Regions from separate parts of the Nitrospira sp. KM1 genome, predicted to be linked through region 2. Evidence: riboswitches for the same ligand, from Rfam matches in the RefSeq annotation. Region 2 holds a riboswitch; the other holds the start of a gene.
The links. Region 2 has a riboswitch for cobalamin ahead of W02_RS02430 (2OG-Fe(II) oxygenase family protein). Riboswitches for the same ligand answer to the same signal wherever they lie in the genome.
Positions count from the first base shown of each region.

Region 1: another riboswitch for cobalamin. It lies ahead of W02_RS03830 (TonB-dependent siderophore receptor); the one in region 2 lies ahead of W02_RS02430 (2OG-Fe(II) oxygenase family protein).

Region 1 is NZ_AP022671.1:822,140-829,759, forward strand. Features, by position in the region: gene cobU (bifunctional adenosylcobinamide kinase/adenosylcobinamide-phosphate guanylyltransferase) at 1-96, opposite strand, end outside; gene W02_RS03815 (cobyric acid synthase) at 96-1,592, opposite strand; gene W02_RS03820 (cob(I)yrinic acid a,c-diamide adenosyltransferase) at 1,596-2,192, opposite strand; gene W02_RS21990 (cysteine-rich CWC family protein) at 2,194-2,403, opposite strand; gene W02_RS03830 (TonB-dependent siderophore receptor) at 2,490-4,493, opposite strand; cobalamin riboswitch at 4,519-4,782, opposite strand; gene W02_RS03835 (ABC transporter ATP-binding protein) at 4,840-5,733, opposite strand; gene W02_RS03840 (iron ABC transporter permease) at 5,730-6,875, opposite strand; gene W02_RS03845 (ABC transporter substrate-binding protein) at 6,872-7,620, opposite strand, start outside.
Region 2 is NZ_AP022671.1:522,285-529,904, reverse strand. Features, by position in the region: gene W02_RS02455 (sulfate/molybdate ABC transporter ATP-binding protein) at 1-60, shown strand, start outside; gene W02_RS02450 (NAD(P)/FAD-dependent oxidoreductase) at 412-1,680, opposite strand; gene W02_RS02445 (methyltransferase domain-containing protein) at 2,000-2,995, shown strand; gene W02_RS02440 (hypothetical protein) at 3,180-3,359, opposite strand; tRNA gene W02_RS02435 (tRNA-Arg) at 3,503-3,579, opposite strand; gene W02_RS21720 (hypothetical protein) at 4,383-4,514, opposite strand; cobalamin riboswitch at 4,548-4,754, shown strand; gene W02_RS02430 (2OG-Fe(II) oxygenase family protein) at 4,976-5,641, shown strand; gene W02_RS02425 (MoaD/ThiS family protein) at 5,687-5,968, shown strand; cobalamin riboswitch at 6,024-6,229, shown strand; gene W02_RS02420 (ribonucleoside-diphosphate reductase subunit alpha) at 6,582-7,620, shown strand, end outside.

The DNA of each region.
Region 1 (7,620 bases), 300 kb from region 2:
GCGAACCGCTATGTTCATCGCCGCCTCACTTTTACCTGACGATGCGCCGCCCAGGACCAGGATCAGCTCGGATGCCGGCTTGTCCCTTCTCCGCACTACACTCCCTCTTCGATCAACCGGTCAATAACGGGTAGCGCCAGGTGCTTCACGACCACATCGGCCAGCCGGTCGATTTTAGCGTCCAATGAGTGGCTGTGTGTCACCGGGAGAACCTCCCATCCCTTCCATCGGCGCAATCGATTCAACCACCATCGCCGAAATTCGGCGCACTCGAACAGTCCATGCACAGAAGTCCCAAACTTCCTCCCGTGATCGAGGGAGACGCCATCATCAAGATATTCCTCCGCCGTCGGGGACTGCATATGAATGAAGGGCTGACTTTTTCCTCGAATGGTGGTGCGTCCCATATGCACACGATAGCCTGTCACTGCCGTCCCGCTCTCCGCGTGACGTCCTGCGACAGGTTGGACAATCTTCGGTACGGCGAACACGGTTTCGACCGGGAGGATTCCAAGCCCGCATGCTTCGGCCTGATCGGATTCCAGATGTTCCGGGTCCCGGATGGTCCGTCCAAGGAGCTGGTACCCGCCGCAAATGCCGCCGACCATACCACCGGCCTCCAGGACCCGTTCTGCAAAAGTGTCAAATTCACGAGCGCGAACGAAGCTCAATGCCTGGATCGTGTGTTTTGTTCCGGGGAATATCAGGGCATCCACCAAATGATCACCAGGTCGCTCCATTCGCAGAACTTCGACATCCGGCTCCGAGGCCAGCGGCTCGAAATCCGTCGCATTGGAAATTGCAGGGAGGTCCACGATGCCAACCCTGATGCGATCGGGCATCTTGTCAGTCGAAACAAATCCGCTCAACCACCCCAACGAATCCTCCTCCGGAATATTCATATCCTTTATATAGGGAACCACGCCGGCGCAGACCATCCCGGTTTCCTTCGAAACGCGAGTCAGCCCGCCGTCGAGAAGATGCTCGTCCCCGCGAAACTTATTGACGGCGAAGGCCTTCAAATGCCGACGATCGGGTTCGTCCAGCAATGACCAGGTACCGACCAACGAGGCAAATACCCCGCCTCGGTCGATATCCCCCACCAAAACAACCGGCGCCCCTGCGAACCGAGCCATCTGCATGTTTACGACATCGCAGTCCCGAAGATTGACCTCCGCGGGGCTGCCGGCGCCTTCGAGCACAACCAGGTCGAATTCGTGAGCGAGTCGCGAAAAACTTTCTTGTACCACAGACCAATATCGGCGCCGGATCATTCCGAAATCTGCGGCAGTCAATGTATCGCACACATCACCCGCGACAATCAGTTGAGCCCGGAGATCATCGGCCGGCTTAATCAACACGGGATTGAAATCCGCCCTCGGCGCCAGTCCGCAGGCCGCAGCTTGCACGGCCTGGGCTCGGCCGATCTCCTTCCCGTCCGGAGTGACGAAGGAATTATTCGACATGTTTTGTGCTTTGAAGGGCGCGACGCGAAGCCCTCGCCTCGTGAACACGCGGCACAGGGCCGACACGAGCGTGGACTTGCCGACATGCGACGCCGTTCCCTGGATCATGAGCGTGCGTGCCGGCATGCACTAGCGTTCCGCTTTGAGGTCTGCCGATTGACGCTCCCATAGAAACTCCGGCTCGCCGTGCATTTTGGCGACCCATCGCGCCAGGACGAACAGCGCGTCGCTCAACCGGTTCACGAATTTATTGATCTCGGCTTCGACCGTTTCTTCCCGCGACAGACGAATACAGACACGTTCCGCTCGACGGCAGATGGTTCGCGATACGTGCAACGTGGCGGAGACTTTCCCTCCGCCTGGTAAGATGAATTCCTTGAGGGGGGCTAGATCTTCCTGACAGCGATCAATCATATGCTCGAGCCCCGTCACGTCCTGCGCCGTGATCGTCGGCATGTTCTTGAAGCGATCACCTGCTGCCGTGGCGAGAATACTGCCGATATCGAACAGTTTGTTTTGAACCCATCGTAAATCGGTTTCGAGGCGAGCTGCCTGGACTGAGTCTTTTTCATTGTTCAGCGTCCGGGCCAGTCCAATCGATGCGTTCAGTTCATCGATGGTTCCATAGGCCTCCACGCGAAGACTGTCCTTCCACACCTGCTGTCCACCGGCCAAACGGGTTTGTCCCGCATCGCCGGTCCTCGTATAGACTTTTGTAATACGCATGTCAGGTCCTTTTCATGATTGCGGCAGTAGGACCGATTTCTCCGCTGACAATTTTCCTCAGACAGCTTGGGCAAAGACAATCGTCAAAGGCTTGCTCAATCCAATCCATCTGCTCTGTCGTCACAGCTAGTTGTCCGCACCAGCAGCAATACTGCCCGCACTCAAATGTCCCTCCGCACACTTCGCAGACCTTGACGATCGATCCCTTCATACAGTCCTTGACCTCCACGGAGCAAGCCGGGACGACGGCTCTTGCCGATCCGCCGTCCAGGCTCACAAATGTTGCTTCTCCTCGGACTATAACGGCACGTCGAAATTGATCCGTACCCCGCCGAATATCGATTTGATGGGCGTTCCGAAATACAAGACTTCTTCATACCGGCGGCCAAAAATATTGTCGGCTCTTCCATAGATTTGGACGGACTTACTGACGTCATAGGTGGCCGACGCATTCCAGACATAAAAAGACGAAATCGGTTGATCATTAAATGTATCATTGAACCGCTGCCCAATATATCGGCCCTCGAGATTGGCTCTGAACGATTCGACAGGCTGATAGCTGACTATGGTTGACCATTGATGGAGCGGCCATTTGGGCAGCCGGGTGTTCGCATTATCAGTCAGATTTTCGGTGTTCGTATACGTGTATTGGAACTGCACGTCCAGGCTCTTGATCCAAGGACGGTCACGAACCACTTGGATCTTGGCACTTGCTTCAAGTCCATCCGCCCTAGCTGCTCCGATATTCTGAGCACAAAACCCAAACCCTCCCGGTGGACATCCGGCTGGATCAAACACCGACAGGATCAGATTTTGATACCGGGTCCAAAAGTACCCGGCGCTTAACAGTACCCGGTCATTAAACAACGATTGATCGAGTGCAATATCTAGACCTTTGCTTTTCTCCGGTTTCAAATTTGGATTGCCGAAGTCGGGAAAGAATAGCTGATTGATCGTCGGAGCACGGAAGCCAGTTCCATAGCTGCCGCGCAACTTGGTTCCGGTTTCTTTGACTAGATAACCAGCTGTGACACGGTATGTAGTCGCACTTCCAAATACATTGTATTCGTCTTGCCGAATCCCTGCTGTTCCAAACAGACGGTCCCATAAATTGAGTTTGGCTTCGGCAAATCCTGCATTACTGCTCACGCCTTTGTTAGGAATGAGGCTTGTACCGTTCAGAGTATCGACAAATTCTCCAAGCTGCTCGCGAAATTGGTACCCCGCCGTCAACATTACCGGCTTGGCAACCTGAAAATCATGCTGCCACTCGATTCGATTACTGGTGGTGCTGATCTCGGAGTTGAAGGCAAACGGAGTATCCTCAAACCCAGTGACCAGATTACGCTGAAGCGTTCCAGAGCTCGTCACCAGATTATCGGTTGCTCGTGCCAACGTCAGCTTTTGCGACCACCAGTCCGTGATCGGTTGCATATATGAGCCGGAAAAGACATGCTGCTTGCTTTGCGTTTTTGCGCCAAGCACGTCGGCAGGATCAGTGAATGCGAATCCATCTAAGTTCGTAATTCCATCCATCCAACGAAAATTAAAATCCAGTCGTCCGTCTTTCGGAAGATCGACTCCCAACCTGACTGAACCCTGCCAGTTATGAAACCCGTCCCGTTCACTTGCACCGCGTCTGTAATTGATGGCGGAAAAGCTGGCTGTATCCCACCGAGTGAGGGATGCGGCTACATCGACCGGTCCCTTCTTTCCCGAAACGGTGGCCCCTTCGCGAATCGTATTAAACGATCCGTACTCTGCAAAGCCCGAGACGTTCGGCGTCTCTCGTCCACGTTTCGTTGTGATATTGATCACGCCGCCCATGGCATCCGAACCCCACATCATGCCTTGACTGCCCCGCAGGATTTCGATGCGTTCAATGTTGTCGCTCGTCAAATTGGCAAAATCATAGGTGCCCAGTGTGGCACTGTTGACGATGGCGCCGTCGATCAGAACGAGCGTCTGCTCCGGTGTTCCTCCCCGCATCCGCACATCCACATTCGTTCCCGGTCCGCCGCTTTGAAATACGGCCATCCCTTGCGCCCATCGTAACGCCTCAGCCACGGTTCTGACCTTGCGCTGTTGCATTTGTTCGCCGGAGATCACTTCGACGGCGCTCGTAACTTCTCTTATGGGAGTTTCCGTTTTTGTGGCACTGACGACCACTTCCTGAGTTTCTATGACTTCGGATGACTCGGCCATCGCAACTTCTTGCGCACGGACGGTCTGAACGGGAACCGCGAGGCCGATCACAAGAATCAGCACACGAATGACAAGGCAGACGGAAACCTGACACATGGAAACCTCCCTTTGGCTCGAAGGGTGTTGATGCGCTCCGTCGGTCGGGTCTCCTGACTCGCGGATCGATGCTTCTCTGCGCCTTCCCATCCTCTTGCGAGATCGGCTGAGAGCACGCCGCACCGGCGTGACCAGCCGATGCGACGGACCACTCGGTTCCGTCGTCACATTTCTAGACAGTGGCGTTCGTGCAGAGTCGCTCCCCGCTTACAGTGGCGGCACCGTGATGGTTTTTCACCATCTTCCCCGTCACCGACGGCGTTGGTCTGACAATCCCTCCTCAATATCCCATGCCCTGATCGGAATGACGGGTGGCCGGGCACGAACCTTCCCGTCTTTTCTTCTATCAACTCGAACTCTGAGCGGATCGATCTCCCGGTAATGTAATCCGTGGAAGTCCAGATTCCGGATGCCGGTCGATCAGGACATCGCAACTATAAACCTGGCGCAAGACATCGGCCCGCATGACGTGTTCCGGCGAGCCCAAAGCTTGGATAGCCCCGTCTTTCATTACCGCAACTCTATCGCAGGACTGACTGGCGATATTCAGATCGTGCGAGACCAAGACAATCGTCATGCTGCTGTCGCGTTTCAGCCTGCGCAGGAGCGCGCACATCTCAACCTGATGCTGCAGATCCAGAAATGCGGTCGGTTCGTCCAATAACAGGATCTTCGTATCTTGAGCGAGCGCGCGGGCGATGATGACACGTTGCCGCTCGCCGCCCGAGAGCTCCGTGACGGCTCGTCCGGCAAGCCCCCAGACATCCATGGTCTCCATTGCCTGTTGCGCGATCGCTCGATCGTCTCGGCGGTCCCAGCCAAATCCCATGTCCCAGTAGGAATGATGGCGATGCGGAAATCGCCCCATGAGAACTGTTTCGGCTACGGTAAACGGAAATGACAAATCGGATTCTTGGGGCACGAATGCCACGGACCGTGCAACCTTATCCGGAGTCAAATCCCACAAAGAGTGTCCAAATAATTCGATGGAACCCTTCGAGGGTCTGGCAATCCTCGCGAATAGTTTGAGCAGAGATGTCTTTCCGGACCCGTTGGGCCCGACGATTCCCAGGATTTGACCTGACTCGACATGGAAATTGACGTTTCGGATGATCCAGGGTGAAGCGGCCTGGTCTTGTTTCCCATAGCGGAAATGCAAGCCGCGAACGTCGAACGCATGCGGGACCGATCCCTGTGACTCGTTCTCTGCCGGCAAATTCATCTCGACGGAGGCGTTCACGACATGCGGTCCTTTCTCCAGACCAACAAATAGACGAAAAACGGACCACCGGCCAATGCCGTCACAATTCCCACCGGTAGTTCCGACGGCGCCGCGTACGTTCGGGCAAGTGTGTCGGCAACCGTCAGAAATGCGCCTCCGATCAAGACTGAAGCAGGCATAAGGAGACGGTGATCCGCACCAAACACCATACGCACGGCGTGGGGAATCACCATGCCAATGAAGCCAATCATGCCGCTGAAGGACACGACGGCGCCGGTCATCAAGGCCGATAGGAGAAGAAGATTCCGTTTCACCCGCTCGGTATCAATGCCCAGAGACCGCGCCGCATCCTCGCCGAACGCCATCAGGTTCAGCACGCCGACGTGTCTCAGCAAGAGAAATAGACCCAGCAGCACATACAAAGAAAAGACCGACAATGCGGGAAGAGCTGGAGCCGTCAGCGACCCCATGAGCCAGGCCATCATCCCGAACGAACGATTCGGATCCAGGATCGAGGTGATGAACATGATGAGTGCCGAGAAGATCGCATTCAAGATGACGCCGGCCAGGAGGACGCTGTGGATGGGGAGACGGTCATAACTCACCGCCATACGATAGATCACGGCCAACGCCATGAGGCTTCCCAAAAATCCGCATAGCGGCAACGCCGATACCGACAGTATCGTCGTACCCACGCCGAAAAGGACGGCCACCGACACGCCGAGCGCCGCTCCACTCGACACCCCGAGCACGTAGGGATCTGCCAATGCATTGCGCAGCAATGCCTGCAATGTGACGCCGATCGCGGCCAGGCTCGCTCCTGCCAAAAATCCCAACAACACCCTGGGAAGGCGCACCTGCATCAGAATGGTGGCGGTCACATCGGAATCGGCCGTCCCGGGGAAGCTTGTGATCGTCCGCCAGATGATTCCGAACATTTCGCCCAATCCGATGTATTGCGTACCGAACTGAAGGCATAACACCACTGTCGCCACCGATACCGCGGATAAGAAGATGATTATGGTCAACCAACGCTTCGTCGTGAGCGTGGACTGTTGAAAAGTATGGTGATCAATTTCTTGCGAACGAGGGACGGTATTCGATGCCTGGACCATGTGAGTCGGCTGGGACGATGGAGGATGCGAAAGAGTCGGCATCATGGTCGGGTCATGACAGGGTCGTCGGCAAATGCCTCCGGATGGATGGCGCGCGCGAGGAGTTCCAGCCCTTCGACGATTCGAGGACCCGGCCGATTGAGCGCGTCGGAGGAGACATCTCGGAACTGTCTGTGACGAACGGCCGAAAGGCCGTTCCAGCGATTCCATTCTTGTTGCTCGCTTTTGGGGATCCCCTCGAGAGAACCGACTGGGAAGATCAGGACTTCGGGGTCTTCGCCCAAAACAGTCTCCATACTCAGTCTGGGATACGGCATTGGAGTTCCGGAAGCAATATTGAGCCCTCCCGCCAACCCGATCATTTGATGGATGTAACTTCCCGGCCCGACGGTAATCAGCGGATGACTGTTGAGGACATAGAGCACGCGGCGTTTTCCGGATGCGGCGACCCGTCCGGAAATCTCGCTGATGCGCTCACGCATGGCTTTCGTCAAGCGATCCGACACCGGCGTCCGATTGAAGATCTTCCCCAGGTTCTGAATTTGTACCAGAATATCTTCGACAGTCTTGGCCTCCAGAAGAAAGACCGGAATCTTGAGCTCATCGAGCTTAGCCAAAATTTCCGCACGGAGAAATTCCTGCGGGGCGACGACGAAATCCGGCTTGAGGGCAAGGAGCGATTCAAGATTGGGACGCGCATACCCGACTTTCGGTTTCGTGAGGGCCGCCGGAGGATAGTTACAAAACTCCGTGACCCCCGCAATGTCTTCGTCGAGTCCGAGCGCAAACA
Region 2 (7,620 bases):
GTGTATGTGCATCCAAAGCAGTTGCAGGTTTTCAGGGCGCCCATCCCCGTGCCACTGTAGCACCTCCTTTGTCTCTTCATGTTGCCCTTACACCGAGTGGACGGTCGTTGAACGCTGACAACGATCACTGCGTGCACTTTTTTCTCCCTTGAATTGTTGATCTTCCAATTTACGCAATCGACCGCGCGCATCAATCCTGCGTCAAACAACGAGGGGTGCCCGCATTCCAGCGGTACGAGCTACATTGATCCGGAAGTAACTGAGACCGATAACGGCGTTAAGCAGGACAATAGAGCGCTCCCAAGCGCCGTCGCAACGGCCCTTGACACAAAACAGATGGGCAATGAACTGCCCAGCTAGAAAGAGCAGGAAGCTGAGGAAAGCGATACCGTTTACGCGGGTTCTGATCGACTATTGAGATCGTTCGTACGACCGGATGTCGGGGAATAATCCCGCCGCAATAATCCGATCGATCCCGCTAAACGGCGACACGGTTCGCAACCCCGCCGTCGTCGAGAGCACCTGATAACGCAGCCGTGCGTTTCGATCGAGTGTCTGGAACACACGATCGCGCATGAAGGCCACCACCGGATTCCCCGTATCCCAATAGAACACTTGTTGATCGGCCAAGTTTTGCAGCATGGTTACGTGCGGCCGCCTGGCACGTTCAAATGCACTCAATCTGGCAGTCGAATAGTCCTTGTCGGCGAGACAACTGGGGAGGAGATCGGATAGCGTGATGGCATCGACCATCGCTTGCATGCGCCCCTGCGATGCGTGGGGATTCATTGCATGGGCGGCATCACCGATCAGGACGGCTCCATTAGCCACCCATCTCGGCGTGCGCACCCGACCCGTCGGCAGATACGCGACCTGACTCCAATCATGCAGGTTTCGAAAGAGCCGGGTAAACGGCGGGGCGATCCGGCTCCAGATCTGCTGGAGCGTAGGGATCCCTCGTTGCTTCACGGCTTCTATCGAATCCTTGGGAATCATGTATAACAGGTACACTTTCTTTCCCGTCACCGGAAACAGTCCCAAGATGGTCTTGTTCCCAACGTAGTAGAACGATTCCGCTATCTGATCGTCCGACTCCAGTGCCGCAATCAGATATCCATCAGGATAGAGATGCAGATCGACGGGGATCTTGAGCGCTTCACGCACTTTCGAAAACGCCCCGTCAGCACCGACGACCACCTTTGCACGAATCGTGAGCGGGCCATCCCGTCCTTCCGCCGATATTCCAACAACCTGTTCGTCCTCACGTATGAGTCCTGTGAAAGAGGTACCGTAGTGAAGTGTCACGCTCTTCTGTTGCTGTATGGCCGCGATGATCGCATGGTGGGCCACATTGGCGAGAGTCACAACGGCACGGTTGTACGGTGCCGGCAAGTCGCCATAGTCGAAGCTGCAAAGACGCTTGCCACCGGCCCGGCAAAAATGAAAATGCCGCACGGACAGCGTGGCATCGGCCGGCAAAGACGATAAGACGCCCAAGCGGTCAAGGACTGCTTGCCCGTTCGGTTGGATAATCTCACCACGCAAACTTTTAGACGGACTGCCTGCCTGATCTACGACCATTGTGCGAATGTTTTGCTTTGCCAGTGCCAGGGCTAAGACGGCACCGCCGCCGCCCGCGCCGACAATCGCTACGTCCGTTTCGATCATTCCCTTGTTCATTGGCTCATTCCGGTACTCTGCGCAGGGTTTGACCAATACTTAAGGCTGCCGACCGAAACACACCGGTCGAACCGATCGGTCTCATAAGGAATCTGCTTCGCATCCTCGACACCTCCAAAAATGAGGGATTCGCCTGAGAATCCAATACCCTTCGCTTTGACTTAGCAGCACTTCCGAGGCTAATCTACACTACTTTTCGCCTCTGTTGGCACATGAATAATGGGGAAGTGGTGGAGGTGCTTCCCAGGTTACTCGGTCACTTTTCTTTGTATTGTCCGTACATGTTAATGAGATCACGTTCATTTGGACATTCGATATGATGAACATTTTCATATGGGCGATCGTCCTTCTCCTGGGGTTACTGCTGATTGGATTAATGTTGTACTTGCTATTTCCCCGCAAATATCAGTCTGCCGATTCTGTCGCCAATTCCTATGATGATTGGACCAATGACGGCATTCTAGAGTTCTACTGGGGCGAACATATCCATCTGGGTCACTATGGCTCTCCACCACGCAAAAAGGATTTTCTCAAAGCCAAGTCAGACTTTGTGCATGAAATGGTGCATTGGGGTGGGTTAGACAAGCTTCCTTCCGGTACGACGGTTTTAGATGTGGGCTGTGGCATTGGCGGCAGCAGTCGCATTCTCGCGCGAGATTATGGCTTTGCTGTCACAGGAATCACGCTCAGCCCTCAGCAAGTCAGACGTGCTCAAGCACTGACCTCCCCAGAGGTGAATGCCCACTTTCAGATCGATGATGCACTGGCACTTTCGTTCCCCAATGCCAGTTTTGATGTGGTCTGGTCGGTCGAGGCAGGACCGCACATGCCGGATAAGGCACAATTCGCTCGGGAGCTACTGCGTGTTCTGAAACCGGGTGGAATTCTGGTCGTTGCCGATTGGAATCAGCGGGACGATCGTCAGGTTCCACTCAATTTTTGGGAAAAGCCAGTGATGCGGCAACTGCTGGATCAGTGGTCTCATCCAGCGTTTTCGAGCATTGAAGGGTTTTCAGAATTACTGGAGTCAACCGGACTGGTGGCGGGTGAAGTCACCACAGCAGATTGGACTGTCGAAACCATACCCTCATGGCTCGATTCCATCTGGCAGGGATTTGTCCGTCCAGCAGGACTTGTTCGGTTTGGCGTGAGCGGGTTGATTAAATCATTGCGAGAAGTGCCCACGTTCCTGTTAATGCGTCTGGCGTTTGGCACAGGGCTGTGCCGCTTTGGCATGTTTCGGGTAGTGCGTGCCAATGTCCTTACGAGTGAGATGATATCTACGCAAATGGATGACAGGCTTGTACGATTCTGAGTGCCATTGATGCCCAAGAAACTAATCACTGAGCTGAGGTATTGGGGGAATCACCTTAACTGCGTTTGCGACATTCAATGTAATGGCTAGTAGCCAGGGTTCTCGCAGGGCCCGCGAAGCTAGAGCGAATGCGAGATTGAGTCAGTACTCGCCAAGCAACATTCTCGATACGGTCAAAAGTGTTTCATCGCGGTGGTTCCGGTTCGCAGCATTGAACAAATAGACCAATAATATCCAGATCTATTTCGTTTCCCTCTCTCAGATCTGGGTGTGCTTCCAGAATGCCATGAAGGATCAATGCCGGATTTGTTACGGACGGATTGTCACGCATGAACGCTCCGATAGCTTCATCAAGGTCGGTCATCGCGGTGGTCCTCTATCGGAAGAAACTAGTCTTTGCTAATAAATTGTCCTATCAACGGAATGAGGGCTTTCGAACTTCAAGAAATGAAGAACTACCCTTACCCTTCAGATACTTAAAAAATTTAGCTGTCAGCGACTATGAAATGGTGCGCCCGGCTGGAATCGAACCAGCGACCCTCAGCTTAGAAGGCTGATGCTCTATCCAACTGAGCTACGGGCGCGATAAATATCTCAATCACTTAGCTGGTGTATCTACTTTAACGTTCGACCAAGTGTTACCGGCGTGTCCAGCTTAAAGGGTATCTATCGAACTTTTGGGTATTAGGAGTCAAGTCATGCTTTTCAATCGCATTGTACCGTTTCCACATTTTCTCAGACTTGTGCCCCACTTGTGCATTGCCGGTGCCGTGTCCACCCCTACCCTTCTTAGGTTGGTGGAAGCGCAATGCCTCAAATCGTGGAATCCGAAATCAGGAATGCTGGCTTTCACCAGAGCTACCTTGCAATGATCTTATCATGTGATAAATGGGTTTCCTCTCGCCGGTGAAGACGTACCTAGTCGACAGGCTACGCACTTTTGCAATTCTCTGCAAGGTCAGCTTGACAGCGGGCGGGGGAAGAACCTGAACTGTGTCAGACCTTCTTAGCGGTGATAGACTCTCGCTTAAGGTTTTAGCCGCACTGCCCGTACTCCTCTAGCATCATAAGGAATTCCCACTTGCCTAAGTGCTCATGTCGAAATTTCACGAATCGACCGACCTTGATGAAGCTCACTTTATAAGCTGGTACCCAACCATGCGCGTGAGTTTCGACACGCCTAAATACCCTGCTGCCTCGTTCATCGTCAAAAGCTTGCTCATGAAGTCCTTCTCTCTATTTTCGTGGTAGCACCCCCCCTGCGCAGGAGCATCGCGCATGCACGATCCAGCATCGCCATCAAGTAGCGCCGGCAGTACCAATCTCCATCTTCTCTGCCAGATTCCAGCGCATCGCGCTGGTCTATGAGCGGACGACGAGTGAGTCATCAGGCAAGATCGACACGGCTCGATGAGCCGCCGAATTCCTTCGCCCGTGTTTTCATGGCTTGGATCGCGAACAGTTTTTCGTGTGAGGGCTCTCTCACTGATTTAATGATGATCGCTATCAGTTCAGCCATTCATGTCCTTGACTTGAATTGGTTCAGAAATATAGACTCCGCCCCGTTGCTGGTCTCTGAGATCGTTCAGAGAATAAAGAGGGAACCCGGTGCAAATCCGGGGCTGCCCCGCAGCGGTAAGCGAGAACGACTCCACCTTCGCACTGACTCGTCAGAGTTGGGAAGCGGTGGAGAGTAGGAACGCGGCATACGCCGACACGCTCGCAAGCCCGAAGACCTGCCAGCATCCGGCTCCGGAGAGACAACCGGTGCCTGTTAGACCTTGATGCCTCGTGGGAGGGCCGTGGGTCTGAGCTGGTACGGACTCGTCTCTTCTCTTCCGTTCTAAGTTCACGACCACATCCCCTTCACAAGGATTCTCGTTATCCGCGGGGATGCAGGTCGGTCCGAAATCCACACACATTTCGGCTGATCCTCTCCTCGTCCGGGAACCTCGATGGACCACGGGATCGGTCGGCAATGTGACGCCTGAAAACGAAATCTCCATCAGACCACTCTTTGCCACGCCGCTGCTGGTGTTTACCGTTGTGGACCACCGTCGCATCAACGCCGAGCTTTCTCGTCTTATCCTCGAACGAGAAACCTCTCAACCGAGTTATTCAGACGACGAGGTTGTCGGATGGTCGTCTCCTCATGATCTCTCCATGCTGGAATGGGCTGCCGATCCGCTTGAGCTTCTCCTTGGTCAGGTCACCCAAGTCGCCACGTGCATGACAGAGTTGTCAGAACGATCGAGTCTCCACGCGCGGCAACCCGAGTGGCGAGTAGCCGAATTGTGGGCCAATGTACAGCGGAAGGGAGGCAGCAATGCTTGCCACCCACATCCCGGCAGTTTTTGGTCCGGCGTGTATTACATCGACGTGGGCGACGTCTCACAGGGAGCAAATGGCGGAGAATTGCAACTCTATGATCCGCGAGGATGTCTGCCGCGCATGCTAGCCCCATATCTCCGATACAGCGTGCCAGAGCTCCATGACGCAGGAGCGAGTGTCTCGTTTACCCCCTCAGCCGGCCAATGCCTGCTGTTTCCCGGCTGGCTGTTTCACGCAGTCACGCGGTATACGGGGAATGCTCCTCGTATCAGCATCGCCTTCAATCTCGATCCGATTATTCACAAAGGCTCATGAGAGAATCGCGCCAGTGCAACCATTACCGAAAGCATCCGAGGCCTCATGATTAAAGTCTTAATATTTGGACTGACGTTACGAACCGCACTGGATGAGCATGAACTGGACATTGAGACATCACTGCCCACCACCGTGAAAAAATTGATCGAAGATCATCCCCCTCGACTGGGGGCGCTCCTCCCATTCGTGATCGATCGTGAAGTCGTCATTATTGTGAACAGACGGATCGGATCGGAACACTCGATCGTAAAGGACGGTGACGTCGTCAAACTTTCCTACCACTCGCAAAACCAAGCTCATGATGGTGTACGCGACATTCCAACGTAACCATTGAGACACAAACAGCGCGGAGTATGTCTTGACATCGCTCGGAATCGACTATAGACTCCCGCCCCGTGCTGGTTCTCCGAAATACTCGGAGACGAAGAGGGAACCCGGTGTGAATCCGGGGCTGCCCCGCAGCGGTAAGCGAGAACGACTCCACCTTCGCACTGACTCGTCAGAGTTGGGAAGCGGTGGAGAGTAGGAACGCGGCATACGCCGACACGCTCGCAAGCCCGAAGACCTGCCAGCATCTGACATTGGAGAGACAACCGATGTCGGTTTGACCTGGAAGCCTCGTGGGAGGGCCATGGGTCTGAGCTGGTACGGATCTCTTTCCTTCCTCCGTCCTCGGTTCACGACCATCCCCTTTCATAGCTTCCCGTCACCCGTGGGGGTGAAGGTCGGCTTTACACGCCCTGGCGTCGTCTCAAAGGGCAGTGTTAGCTGATGTCGGCTCCTCACGGTCAACCCGCAAGGGTACATCCTTTGCGCAACCACCGAACGAGGAGGCATTATGGCCAACGATCCCGCCCAGCAGGTAGATCCCCAATCCGTTTCTCCTGCAGCCTCAGCGCACCGGGCCAATGACAGCGGAACATCCTCGTCTCCTTCAACGATGCGTGTGCGCAAACGCAACGGTTCGATGGAGGCCGTCGATGTAATGAAGATCGTTCGCGCTGTCGAACGCTGTTGCACCGGTTTGACGGATATCGATCCGCTACGAATTGCTACCAAGACGATCAGCGGACTCTACGATGGCGCGACGACCAGGGAACTCGACCGTCTCTCGATTCAAACGGCCGCAGGGCTCATTGTAGAAGAGCCGCAATATTCCAAATTGGCCGCACGGCTGCTCTCGACCTACATCGATAAGGAAGTCCGCAATCAGGAGATCCACGCCTTTACGCAATCCATTGCAGAAGGGCAACGCCTTGGACTCATCAATGGTCGCCTCGCGGCGTTCGTTTCTCAAAACGCCCGTAAGTTGAATGATGCGATCACGCCGGCGCGGGATCGGGAGTTCGAATACTTCGGCCTGCGCACCATCTACGACCGCTATCTGCTCAAACATCCGATCAGCCGGCAAGTCATCGAGACTGCCCAACACTTTTTCTTGCGTATTGCCTGCGCACTGTCTGAAACGGTCTCCGATGCCCTGGAATTGTACCGGCTGATGTCCGTCCTGGAATATCTGCCGAGCTCTCCCACCCTCTTCAACGCCGGAACGCGGCATGAGCAATTGTCCAGCTGTTTCCTTCTCGATTCGCCGGAAGATGCTCTGGAACAGATTTACCAGCGATACACAGACGTGGCCATGCTGTCGAAATTTTCCGGCGGTATCGGCCTGGCCTATCATCGCGTCCGCTCCCGCGGTTCGCTCATCGAGAGCACGAACGGCAATTCCAGCGGAATCATTCCCTGGCTGAAGACGCTCGACGCCTCCGTGGCGGCGGTCAATCAAGGAGGAAAACGCAAGGGAGCTTGCTGCGTCTATCTTGAACCATGGCACGCCGACGTCGAAGAATTTCTCGAGCTGCGCGATAACACCGGTGACGAGGCTGCTCGCACTCACAATCTGAATCTCGCAAACTGGATTCCGGATCTGTTCATGGAACGCGTGGAACAGGATGCAGATTGGAGCCTGTTCGATCCGA